DNA from 2 places in the Bordetella pertussis 18323 genome. Region 2 is predicted to be linked to the other one. Evidence: riboswitches for the same ligand, from Rfam matches in the RefSeq annotation. Region 2 holds a riboswitch; the other holds the start of a gene.

Region 1 (6,137 bases), 1.3 Mb from region 2:
ACGATGCGCTCGAGCCGCATATCGATGCACGCACGATGGAAATACACCATACGCGCCATCACCAGACCTACGTCAACGGCCTGAACGCCGCGCTCGAAGGCGCCGGCCTGGACAGCGAGGAGCCGGTCGAGCAACTGTTGCGCCGCATCCCGGCGCTGCCGCCGGGCATCCACGGCGCGGTGCGCAACCACGGCGGCGGCCATGCCAACCACAGCCTGTTGTGGACCGTCATGTCGCCGTCGGGCGGCGGCCGCCCGGATGGACGGCTGGCGGCCGACATCCAGGCCCAGCTGGGCGGGCACGACGCCTTCCAGGCGGCCTTCACGCAGGCCGCGCTGGGCCGATTCGGCAGCGGCTGGGCCTGGCTGACCGTCACGCCTGCCGGCCGCCTGCGGGTCGACAGCAGCGCCAACCAGGATTCGCCGCTCATGGAGGGCAACACCCCGATACTCGGCCTGGATGTCTGGGAGCACGCGTATTACCTCCAGTACCAGAACCGCCGCCCCGAATACATCGAGGCCTTCTACCGGGTGGTGGACTGGGCCGAAGTGGCGCGCCGCTACGAGATCGCCCTGGCCGAGCTCGGCCGGGAGGCCGCATGAATACCCACAGCCGCCACCGCGTCCGTCCGGCGCTCACCAGCGTCAGCGCCATGACCCTGGCGGTGCTGGTGGCCTGCCTGGCCTGCTACCAGCTGTGGGAGTTCCTCGACCGGCGCTGGCCGCACGTCGCCCTGGCCATGGCCGGCGGCATGGTGGCCGCCGGCGCCACCGCCCTGGGCGCGGTGCCGGTGCTCTTCTCCCAGACCCTGTCGCAGCGCGTGCAGGACTGCATGTTCGGCTTCGGCGCCGGCGTCATGCTGGCGGCCAGCGCCTTCTCGCTGGTGGTGCCGGGCATCGCCGCGGCCGGCGCGCAGGGCTACGGCCCCTGGGGGGCGGGCATCCTGGTGGGGGCGGCCATCCTGCTGGGCGGCGCGGTCCTGCTGGCCAGCGACAGGCTGCTGCCGCACGAGCACTTCATCAAGGGCAAGGAAGGGCGCGCCTCGCGCACCCTGCGCCGCACCTGGCTGTTCGTCTTCGCCATCATGCTGCACAACGTGCCCGAAGGCCTGGCCATCGGCGTGGGCTACGCGGGCAGCGACAGCCTGCGCGGCGCGGCGCTGGCAACCGGCATCGCCATCCAGGACGTGCCCGAAGGGCTGGTGGTGGCGCTGGCCTTGCTGGCCGCCGGCTACAGCCGTGCGTTCTCGGTGGCGCTGGGCATGCTGTCCGGCCTGGTCGAGCCGCTGGGCGCCATCGTGGGCGCGGCGGTGGTGGGCTGGTCGGCGGCGATGCTGCCGTGGGGGCTGGGTTTCGCGGCCGGCGCCATGCTGTTCGTCATCAGCCACGAGATCATCCCCGAGTCGCACCGCAAGGGGCATGAGGTGCCGGCCACCGCCGGCCTGATGCTGGGGTTCGTGCTGATGATGCTGCTCGATACCGCGCTGGGCTGAGGCGCCGAAACAGGGGCGGATCGGCGCCCATCCGGACGCTTTGCGGCATGGCGCTTTCGATGTATGCTTTGCGCGCTGTCACGCATGTCGCGGGAGAGAGCGGCCGATTGCGGCTGCCGCCGAAGGCGCAATTCGCCCGGAATCGCTCAGGTAACCCATACCGCGACTGCATCGAGTAGCGCCTGGCGCGCTCGAAACAGCACTCTGGAGAGACCTGGCGCGGCCACCTTCGCGGTGCGCAAGCAGCCCAGGCGCCGAAGGTGCAAACCCGCTCGCGCGGGGCAACTCTCAGGCAAAAGGACAGAGGGGCGGAAAATTCGACCGGTTCCCGGACGCTTTCCGCATCGGGGCCGGCATTCCGTAATCCTGGCAATGCTGCCGCTGGAGCCCTCGCATGTCCGCACCGCTCAAACGCACCCCCTTGGCCGAAGAACATCTTGCCGCCGGCGCCTGTATGGTCGACTTCGGCGGCTGGAACATGCCGCTGGCCTATGGCTCGCAACTGGAAGAGCACCACGCGGTGCGCCAGGACGCCGGCATGTTCGACGTCTCGCACATGCTCAACGTCGATGTCGGCGGCGCCGACGCCACCGCCTTCCTGCGCCGCCTGGTGGCCAACGACGTGGCCCGCCTGGCCACGCCGGGTAAGGCCCTGTACAGCTGCATGCTGAACCCGCAGGGCGGCATCATCGACGACCTCATCATCTACTACTTCGCGCCCGACCAATGGCGCGTGGTGGTCAACGCCGGCACGGCCGACAAGGACATCGCCTGGATGCAGCGCGTGGCCGCCGCCGACGGCTTCGATGTCGTGATCGCGCCGCGCCGCGACCTGGCCATGGTGGCGGTGCAGGGCCCCAACGCCCGCGCCAAGGTGTGGGCGGCCCGTCCCGCGTGGCAGGCGGCGTCCGAGCCGCTGGCGCCGTTCTCGGCCGCGGCCGTCGAGGCCGGCACGCTGGTGGCGCGTACCGGCTATACCGGCGAGGACGGGTTCGAAATCGTGCTGCCCGCCGACGCGGTGGTCCAGCTGTGGCGCGACCTGCTGGCGCAGGGCGTGCGGCCCTGCGGCCTGGGCGCGCGCGACACGCTGCGCCTGGAGGCGGGCATGAATCTCTACGGCCAGGACATGGACGAACTCGTCCATCCCGACCAGGCCGGCCTGAGCTGGACCGTTGCGCTCAAGGACGAGGCGCGCCGCTTCGTGGGGCGCGATGCCATCGAGCAGTTCGCCGTGCCGCGCGCCTTCGTCGGCCTGAAGCTGCAGGAGCGCGGCGTGATGCGCGCCCACATGCCGGTGCGCTGCGCGCAGGGCATGGGCGAGCTCACCAGCGGCACCATGTCGCCCACCCTGGGCGTGTCGGTGGGCTTTGCCCGCATGCCGGTGGGCGTGCAGCCCGGCGACGCCGTCGAGGTGGAAATCCGCGGCAAGTGGGTGCCCGCCCTGGTATGCAAATTGCCGTTCGTGCGTCACGGCAAAGCCGTCGAACACTCGTAAACTCGAGGCTTCCGCGCGGCCGTTGGCCGCCGGAGGCGCGCAAACTTTCTCCATTCCCACTGAATTGCCAGAGGAGCTCCCATGAGCCTGCCCACCGATCGCAAGTACACCGAGTCCCACGAATGGGTCCAAGCCGAAGGCGATGTGTTCGTCGTCGGCATCACCGACAACGCCCAGGAGCAGCTGGGCGATCTGGTCTTCGTCGGCGACGTCAAGGTCGGCGCCACGCTGAAGGCCGGCGAAACCGCCGGCGTGGTCGAGTCGGTCAAGGCCGCCTCGGACATTTATGCGCCGGTCGACGGCGAGATCGTCGCGTTCAACGACGAACTCGAAGCCAACCCCAGCCTGATCAACGAATCGGCCTATACCGCCTGGATCTTCAAGATCAAGCCGGCCAACGCGGCCGACCTGGACAAGCTGCTTGACGCGGCCGGCTACCAGGCCGTCGCCGGCTGACAGGCCGCAACGGGCCGGCCCGCGGGCCGGCCCCGCCTCCCCGTTATTTCGAGAAAACCATGTCGCGCGCCCCTGACACCCATTCCGATTTCATTCCCCGCCATATCGGCCCCTCCGACGAGGACCAGGCCACGATGCTGGTCGCCATCGGCGCAGCCAGCCTGGATGCCCTGATCGACGAAGTCGTGCCGCCCCGCATCCGCAGCCGCGCGCCACTGGCGCTGCCCGCCGCGCGCAGCGAAACCGATGTGCTGCAGGACCTGAAGCGGATTGCCGCGCGCAACCAGATCTATCGCAACTACATCGGCCAGGGTTACTACGGCACGCACACGCCCAACGTGGTGTTGCGCAATGTGCTCGAGAACCCGGCCTGGTACACCGCCTACACGCCGTATCAGCCCGAAATCTCGCAGGGCCGCCTGGAGGCGCTGCTCAATTACCAGACCATGGTCGCCGACCTGACCGGCCTGGACATCTCCAACGCCTCGCTGCTGGATGAAGGCACCGCCGCGGCCGAGGCCATGACGCTGGCGCGCCGCGGCAGCCGTTCGTCCAGTCCGGTGTTCTTCGTGTCGCAGCACTGCCACCCGCAGACGCTCGAAGTGGTGCGCACGCGCGCCGAGGGCCTGGGCATCGAACTGGTGATCGGCGACGAGTCGCGCGGGCTGCCCGAATGCTTCGGCGTGCTGCTGCAGTATCCGCACAGCCTGGGCGGCGTGGCCGATTACCGCGAACTGGCGCAAGCCGCGCACGCGCAGGGCGCCGTGGTCGCCTGCGTGACGGACCTGCTGGCGCTGGCGCTGATCGAGCCGCCGGGACAATGGGGCGCCGACATCGCCGTGGGTTCGGCGCAGCGCTTCGGCGTGCCGTTCGGCTTCGGCGGCCCGCACGCCGGCTTCATGGCCTGCCGCGATGCGTACAAGCGCAACATGCCCGGCCGCCTGGTCGGCGTCTCGAAGGACGCCCAGGGCAACCCGGCGCTGCGCCTGGCCCTGCAGACGCGCGAGCAGCACATCCGCCGCGAGAAGGCGACCTCCAACATCTGCACCGCCCAGGTGCTGCTGGCCGTGATGGCCGGCCTGTACGCCGTGTGGCATGGCCCGCGCGGCGTGCGCCGCATCGCCGAGCGCGTGCAAAGCCTCACCGGCGCGCTGCGCGCCGCGCTGGCCGGGCTGGGCGTGAAAGTCGCCAACGACACCTGGTTCGACACGCTGTCGCTGGAAACCGGCGCGGCCACCCCGGCCATCCTGGCCGCCGCGGATTGCGCCCGGATCAACCTGCGCCAGGTCGATGGCGCGCGCCTGGCGGTGTCGCTGGACGAAACCGTGACCCTCGCCGACCTGCAGGCCTTGGTCAATGTGTTCGCGGCCGGCCTGGGCAAGGACGAGGTGGCGCTGGCGCCGCCGCAGGCGTCGCTGGACGGCATCCCCGCGGCGGTACGCCGCCAGGGGCCCATCCTGTCGCATCCGGTGTTCTCCAGCGTGCAGTCCGAGACCGACATGCTGCGCTACCTGCGCAAGCTGGCCGACAAGGACCTGGCGCTGGACCGCACCATGATCCCGCTGGGCTCGTGCACCATGAAGCTGAACGCCACGGCCGAGATGATCCCCATCACCTGGCCCGAGTTCGCGCTGATCCACCCGTTCGCGCCGGCCTCGCAGACGCCGGGCTATCGCGAGCTGATCGAGGGCCTGTCGGCGCAGCTGTGCGAGATCACCGGTTACGACGGCATCAGCCTGCAGCCCAACTCGGGCGCGCAGGGCGAGTACGCCGGCCTGCTGGCGATCCGCGCCTACCACCAGGCCAATGGCCAGCCCCAGCGCAATGTCTGCCTGATCCCGGCCTCGGCGCACGGCACCAACCCGGCGTCGGCCCAGCTGGCCGGCATGGACGTGGTGGTGGTGGCGTCCGACGCCAACGGCAACGTCGACCTGGCCGACCTGCGCGCCAGGATCGCGCAAGTGGGCGAACGCCTGGCGGCGCTGATGATCACCTATCCCTCGACGCACGGCGTGTTCGAGGAAGCCGTGACCGAAATCTGCGATGCGGTGCACGAGGCCGGCGGGCAGGTCTACCTGGACGGCGCCAACATGAACGCCATGGTCGGCGTGGCGCAGCCCGGCAAGTTCGGCTCCGACGTCTCGCACCTGAACCTGCACAAGACCTTCTGCATTCCGCACGGCGGCGGCGGGCCGGGCGTGGGCCCGGTGGCGGTGCGCGCGCACCTGGCGCCCTACCTGCCGGGCGTGCTCGACGCCCGGGGCCGCCTGGACCCCGAGGCCAAGGTCGGCCCGGTCTCGGCCGCGCCGTACGGCTCGGCCGGCATCCTGCCGATTTCCTACGTGTACATCGCGTTGATGGGCGCCGAGGGCCTGCGCCGCGCCACCGAGGTGGCCATCCTCAACGCCAACTACATCGCCACGCGCCTGCGCGGCCACTACCCGGTGCTGTATGCGGGCCGCAACGGCCGCGTGGCGCACGAGTGCATCCTGGACGTGCGGCCCCTGAAGGAAACCAGCGGCATCAGCGCCGAGGACATCGCCAAGCGCCTGATGGACTACGGGTTCCATGCGCCGACCATGAGCTTCCCGGTGGCCGGCACGCTGATGGTCGAGCCCACCGAATCCGAAGGCCTGGCCGAGCTGGAGCGCTTCATCGAGGCCATGATCGCCATCCGCGCCGAGATCGCACAGG
Region 2 (6,137 bases):
GCATCGCGGCCAGCGCGACGGACGTGGACGCGGTGTTCCTGGCCGGCTATGGCTTTCCGCGCTGGCGCGGCGGCCCTTGCCACAGCGCCGACGCCATGGGCCTGCCGGCGGTGGTGGCCGGCTTGCGGCGGCGCGCCGCCACGGCGGAACCGGAATTCTGGCAACCGCCCGGCCTGCTGGCCCGCCTGGCGGCGCAGGGCGGCCGGCTGCAGGATCACGGCCAGGAGGGCGCATGAGCGACGACATCGTCATCGTATCGACCGCGCGCACGCCCATCGGCAAGGCCTATCGGGGCGCCTTCAACAATACCCATGGCGCCACCCTGGGCGGGCACGCCGTCGAGCACGCGGTGCGGCGCGCCGGGATCGAGCCGGCCGAGGTCGATGACCTCATCATGGGGTGCGGCCGCCCGGAAGGAACGGCGGGCGAGAACATCGCGCGCCAGGCCGCCTTGCGCGCCGGCCTGCCGGTCGAGGTGCCCGGCGTCACGGTGAACCGGCTTTGCTCGTCCGGGCTGCAGGCCATCGCCATGGGCGCCCAGTCCATCCTGTGCGGCAGCGCCGATATCGTGGTGGCGGGCGGGCTGGATTCGATTTCCTGCGTGCAGAACGAACACATGAATCACCACATGGAACAGGACCCCTGGCTGGCGCGGCACCAGCCGGAGATTTTCCTGCCCATGATCGATACCGCCGAAGTGATCGCCCGGCGCTACGGCATTTCGCGCCAGCGCCAGGACGAGTACGCGGCGCGCAGCCAGCAGCGCGCCGCGCAGGCGCGCGCGGCCGGCCGCATGTGCGACGAAATCGCGCCCATGCGTGTGAGCCACCTGGCGGCCGACCCGCACGGCGCGCCGCCCGTTGAAACCGAAATGCTGGTGGCCGAGGACGAAGGCGTGCGCCCCGGGACGACTTCCGAAAAACTGGCCGAGCTCAAGAGCGTGCGCGAGGGCGGCTGCATTACGGCGGGCAATGCCAGCCAGCTTTCGGACGGCGCCTCGGCCTGCGTGCTGATGCGCGCGGCTGCCGCGCGGGCGCGTGGCCTGCGGCCCCTGGGCTGCTTCCGCGGCTTTGCGGTGGCGGGCTGCCGTCCCGATGAAATGGGCATCGGCCCGGTGCAGGCCGTGCCCCGCCTGCTGGCGCGCGCCGGCCTGGCGATCGGCGACATCGGCCTGTGGGAGTTGAACGAGGCGTTCGCCGTGCAGGTAATCTATTGCCGTGACCGCCTGGGCCTGCCCGATGAACGCCTGAACGTGAACGGCGGCGCCATCGCGCTGGGCCATCCCTATGGCATGTCCGGCGCGCGGCTGGTGGGGCATGCGCTGCTGGAAGGGCGCGCCCGGGGCGTGCGTTATGTGGTGGTGACCATGTGCGTGGGCGGCGGCATGGGCGCCGCGGGACTATTCGAGGTGCTATGAACGGATTCGAGTTTCGGACACATGCCCGCACGCTGGCGGGCGAGGGGGCCTCGCAACGGTTGGGCGAGGCGGTCGCGGCGCAATGGGGGCCGTGCCGCATCCTGGTCGTCACGGACGAGCAGCTGGTGCGGCTGGGCCTGGTCGCGGCCCTGGCGCAAAGCCTGCGCGACGCCGGCCACACGGTCCAGGTCTACGACGGCGTGCTGGCCGATCCGCCCGAAGCGGTGGTGAGCCAGGCGATCGCGCGGGGCCGGGAAACGGACGTGCAATGCGTGATCGGCTTCGGCGGCGGCTCGTCGATGGATATCGCGAAACTGGTGGCGGCGTTCGCCGGCTCCGCGGCCGACTTTCGCGACAGCTACGGCATCGACCGCGTCGCCACGGCGCGCCTGCCGCTGGTGCAGGTGCCGACCACGGCCGGCACCGGCTCGGAAGCCACGCCCATCGCCATCGTGACCCGCGAGGACGCCTCCAAGGCGGGCATTGTCTCCCCCGTCCTGTACTGCGACATCGCCGTACTGGATGCCGCGTTGACCCGGGGCCTGCCGCCGGCCGTGACCGCCGCCACCGGCATCGACGCCATCGTGCACGCCGTCGAGGCCTATACCAGCCGGCTGCGCAAGAACCCGATCTCCGATGGCCTGGCGCGCGAGGCGTTGCGCCTGCTGTGCCGTTCCATCGGCCCCGCATGCCGCGACGGCGCCGACATGGCGGCCCGCCATGACATGTTGCTGGGCGCGATGCTGGCGGGGCAGGCGTTCGCCAATGCGCCGGTGGCGGCCGTGCATGCGCTGGCCTATCCGCTGGGCGGCGTTTTCCACGTGCCGCACGGCCTGTCCAATGCATTGATGTTCGGCGCGGTGCTGCGTTTCAACCTGCCGCAGGCCGGCGCCGCCTATGCCCAGCTTGCGCAGATCGCCTGTCCGCAGGTCGACGGCCCGCAGCAGGCGCGCGCCGAAGGATTCGTGCAGGAAATGGCCAGCCTGGGGCCGCGTCTGGGGCTGCCGCGGCGCCTGGCCGAAGTCGGGGTGGCCGAACGCGATCTGCCCATGCTCGCGCAACAGGCCATGCAGCAACAGCGTTTGCTGGTCAACAACCCCAGGGAGCTCGGCTACGACGACGCCTTGCGCCTTTACCGGGAGGCGCTGTGAACGATAGCGCGGGCCAGGCCCCGCGTCCGCAACGGTGGCAGCGGGCCGGCTTCGGCCATTTCGAGGCCATGCCGGTACGCTGGATGGATTGCGACATGTATGGGCATGTCAACAACGTCGTGTATTACGCCTACTTCGATACGGCGGTGAATCGCTACCTGGCGTCGGCCGGTCAGCTCGACCCGCAGGCGGGCGCCGTGATCGGCCTGGTCGTGGAAACGCACTGCAATTTCCACGCGCCGGCCGAGTTCCCGGAAACATTGCAGATCGGCCTGCGCGTGGCCCACGTGGGGCGCAGCAGCGTGCGCTACGAGCTGGGCGTGTTCCGCCCCGGCGACGAACTGTGCACGGCCCAGGGCCACTTCGTGCATGTCTACGTCGACCGCGCCAGCCGCCGCCCCGTGGCGCTGCCAGCCGGCCTGCGGGCCTGCCTGGGCCGGCTGGCGGCGGCCGGGCGCGCTTGAGGCGCGCGCCGCTGGCCGCCTGCCTGCCGTCTACGTGCCGGCGCCGGCCGTCACCGCTTCGGCAACCAGCTGGGCGGTCGCGGCCGACAGCGTCCATCCGAGGTGGCCATGGCCGGTGTTGTAGAACACGCCCGGCCGCTTGCCGGGCCCGACGCGCGGCAGCATGCTGGGCAGCATGGGCCGCAGGCCCGCCCAGGGCACGACGCGGCTGGTCGAGACCTGCGGAAAATACCGGCGCACCCATGCGACCAGCGGTTCGACGCGGTCGGCGCGGATATCGCGATTGAAGCCGTTGAATTCGGCGGTGCCGGCCACCCGGAACCGGCCGGCGCCGAGCCGGCTGGTCACGATCTTGGCGCGGTCGTCCAGCAGGCTGGTCCAGGGCGCGCCGGCCTGGCTGGCCTCGTCGTCCAGGCTCACCGTGATCGAATATCCCTTGACCGGATAGATGTTGACGCGGTCGCCCACCATGCTGGCGAAGCGGCGGCTGCCCACGCCCGCGCAGATCACCACCTTGTCGTAGCGTTCGACGTCTTCGGCGGTCGTGATGGCGATGGCGCCGCCGCGATGGTCGATGCCGCTGACTGGCGTTTCGTAGCGGAACAGCGCGCCGTGCCGCGCGGCGGCCCGGGCCAGGCCAGTGGTGAACTTGTGGATGTCGCCGGTGGAGTCCGACTCGGTAAAGAAGCCGCCGTAGAAGTCGCCCTGCAGGGCCGGTTCGATGGCGCGCATTTCCTCGGGCGATACGGGCCGCCGCTCCAGCCCGCCGGCGCGCAGCAGGGCGTTGACCCGCAAGGCGCTGTCGTACTCCCGCCTGCTGGCATAGAAGTGCAGGATGCCGCGCCGCTCATGATCGAAATCGATCCGTTCGCGGGCCGCGATGTCGAACAGATGCTGGCGCGCGGCGATGGCCAGCCGCACGGTTTCTATGGTGTTGGCTTCGTAGCGGGGGATCTGGCGCAGGAACTCTCCCAGCCACGAGTACTTGTGCCAGCTGGGCCGGGGATTGAGCAGCAGCGGGGCGTCGCGCCGCAGCATCCAGCGCAGGCCCTTGAAGAGCGTGGAGCGGCTGTTCCAGACCTCGGCGTTGCTGGCCGAGAGCTGCCCGCCGTTGGCGAACGAGGTTTCCATCGCGCTATAGCGGTGGCGGTCGAACACCGTGACCTGGTGATCGCGCAAGGCGAGCGCATAGGCGGTGGTGACGCCGGTGATGCCGGCGCCGATGACGGCGATTCGAGACATGGTCGTGGTCCCAGAGGAGGTTGGCGTCTGCCGGCCATCGGAATGGCCCGGCCGCAACCCCATCTGTCCATTTACCTGAGAGCTTCACCCGTGCGCCGCTGCAAACGCGCCAGGGATCCCCTTCGGTGGGCGCCGTACCGCGCGCCACTCTCCAGATGTTCCAGCAGGTCGGTCCTTTTGCCTGAGAGTTTCCGGGGTGGTTGCTCCGTCGGCGCCGTCCGCTGGACGGTCTCTCCCGAACTGCACGTTGGTGGAACCGGCACAAGTTACAGCGATTGCGCCGGCAGGACAAGACGCGGGCGCGCATCCAAGGGGAAACCCTGGCCACGCGCGGGCGGCGCCCTCAGACCGGTTCGGCGTCCACGTCGTACGTGAAGAGCCACTCGTATCTTTCGCGTACCCGGGCCTCGCTCCATTGCTGTTCGACATAGGCGGCCGCGCCGGCCGCGTGCGCCAGCTCCGGGTTGTGGAAGCGCTTGGCGTTCTCGGCCGAGCCGCGCACCACGCGCGCCGTGCGCTCGACGCGCAGATCCTGGTAGCGGACCAGCGCCTGCCGCGCATCGGCGCGCATGCCGTCGAGGCAGCGCGCCAGCACGTAGCCGTCCTCGATGGCCATGGCCGCGCCCGAGGCCAGCATCGGCAGGGTCGGGTGGCAGGCGTCGCCCAGCAGGGTGATGCGCCCGCTGGTCCAGCGCGCCAGGGGCTCGCGCAGCATCATCGCCCACTTGAAGGGCGTATCCAGCGCATGGATCAGCGTCTGCACGTCCTCGTGCCAGCCGGCGAAATCCCGCGCGCATTCCGCGATCGTGCCCTGCTGTGTCCAGGACTCGACCTGCCAGTCGTCGCGCTCCAGGATGCCGACGAAGTTCACCAGTTCGCCGCGGCGCAGCGGGTAGTGGATGACATGGGCGCCGGGGCCGACCCAGTTGACGGCATACGGCTCGCGCAAATGCGGCGGCAGCTTGTGCGCCGGGATGACGCCGCGCCAGGCCAGCGCGCCGGAGAAGCGCGCCTGGTCCTGGCCATGCAGGGCGGCGCGCACGCGCGAGTGCACGCCATCGGCGCCCACCAGGATATCGGCCTGGCGCGTGCTGCCGTCGGCCAGCGTGACGCTGGCCGCGGCATCGTCCTTCGCGACGCTCTCGACCCGGGCGCCCAGTTCGATGGCCTGCGGATCGCGCGCCAGCACGGCTTCGGCCAGCACGCGGTGCAGGTCGGCGCGGTAGATGGTCAGGTACGGGTAGCCATAGCGCTCGACGGACTGCGCGCCCAGGTCGAACAGCGGCCAGGTCTGGCCGGTGTTCCACAGGCGGATGCGCTTGCCGGACGCCGGGCTGGCCACCTGTTCCAGGGCCGCGCCCAGGCCCAGCTGGTACAGCACGCGGTTGGCGTTGGCGCTGAGCTGGATGCCCGCGCCCAGTTCGCGCAGCTGCGCGGCCTGTTCCAGCACGCGGACCTGGAAACCGCGCGCCTGCAGGGCCAGCGCGGCGGTCAGGCCGCCCAGGCCGGCGCCGGCGATCAGGATCCGGGGGGAGGAGGTGTCGGGCATCGTGGGTTGTCCTTCTGTGTCGCGTATGCGTAGGCGCGGTTACTGGGGCTTGACGCCCGCGCTGCGGACCACGCCGGTCCATTTGTCGAGGTCGGCGCGGATCGCCTGGGCGAACTCCTGCGGGGTGTCGCCGACCGGCTCCAGGCCCAGCGCGCTGAGCTGCTTGATGACCTCGGGATCCTTGGCGGCGGCGGCCAGCGCGTCGGTCAGGGCCTGCACCGCCGGCGCGGGGGTGCCGGCCGGCGCCAGCAGGCCGAACCAGGAGTAGGCCTCGAAGGGCTTGCCGATCGTCTCCGCGACGGTGGGCACCTCGG

The links. A riboswitch is a leader RNA that binds a small molecule or an ion and turns the genes downstream of it on or off. The one in region 2 is predicted to bind glycine.
Region 1: another riboswitch for glycine. It lies ahead of gcvT (glycine cleavage system aminomethyltransferase GcvT); the one in region 2 lies ahead of BN118_RS11245 (D-amino acid dehydrogenase).

What each region holds. Positions count from the first base shown of each region.
Region 1 is NC_018518.1:3,696,820-3,702,956, forward strand. Features, by position in the region: gene BN118_RS17510 (superoxide dismutase) at 1-602, shown strand, start outside; gene BN118_RS17515 (ZIP family metal transporter) at 599-1,492, shown strand; glycine riboswitch at 1,573-1,665, shown strand; glycine riboswitch at 1,687-1,806, shown strand; gene gcvT (glycine cleavage system aminomethyltransferase GcvT) at 1,887-2,987, shown strand; gene gcvH (glycine cleavage system protein GcvH) at 3,069-3,443, shown strand; gene gcvP (aminomethyl-transferring glycine dehydrogenase) at 3,503-6,137, shown strand, end outside.
Region 2 is NC_018518.1:2,374,457-2,380,593, reverse strand. Features, by position in the region: gene BN118_RS11265 (3-hydroxyacyl-CoA dehydrogenase NAD-binding domain-containing protein) at 1-236, shown strand, start outside; gene BN118_RS11260 (acetyl-CoA C-acyltransferase) at 233-1,417, shown strand; gene BN118_RS11255 (iron-containing alcohol dehydrogenase) at 1,414-2,568, shown strand; gene BN118_RS11250 (acyl-CoA thioesterase) at 2,565-3,032, shown strand; gene BN118_RS11245 (D-amino acid dehydrogenase) at 3,063-4,274, opposite strand; glycine riboswitch at 4,434-4,522, opposite strand; gene BN118_RS11240 (FAD-dependent monooxygenase) at 4,618-5,823, opposite strand; gene BN118_RS11235 (Bug family tripartite tricarboxylate transporter substrate binding protein) at 5,863-6,137, opposite strand, start outside.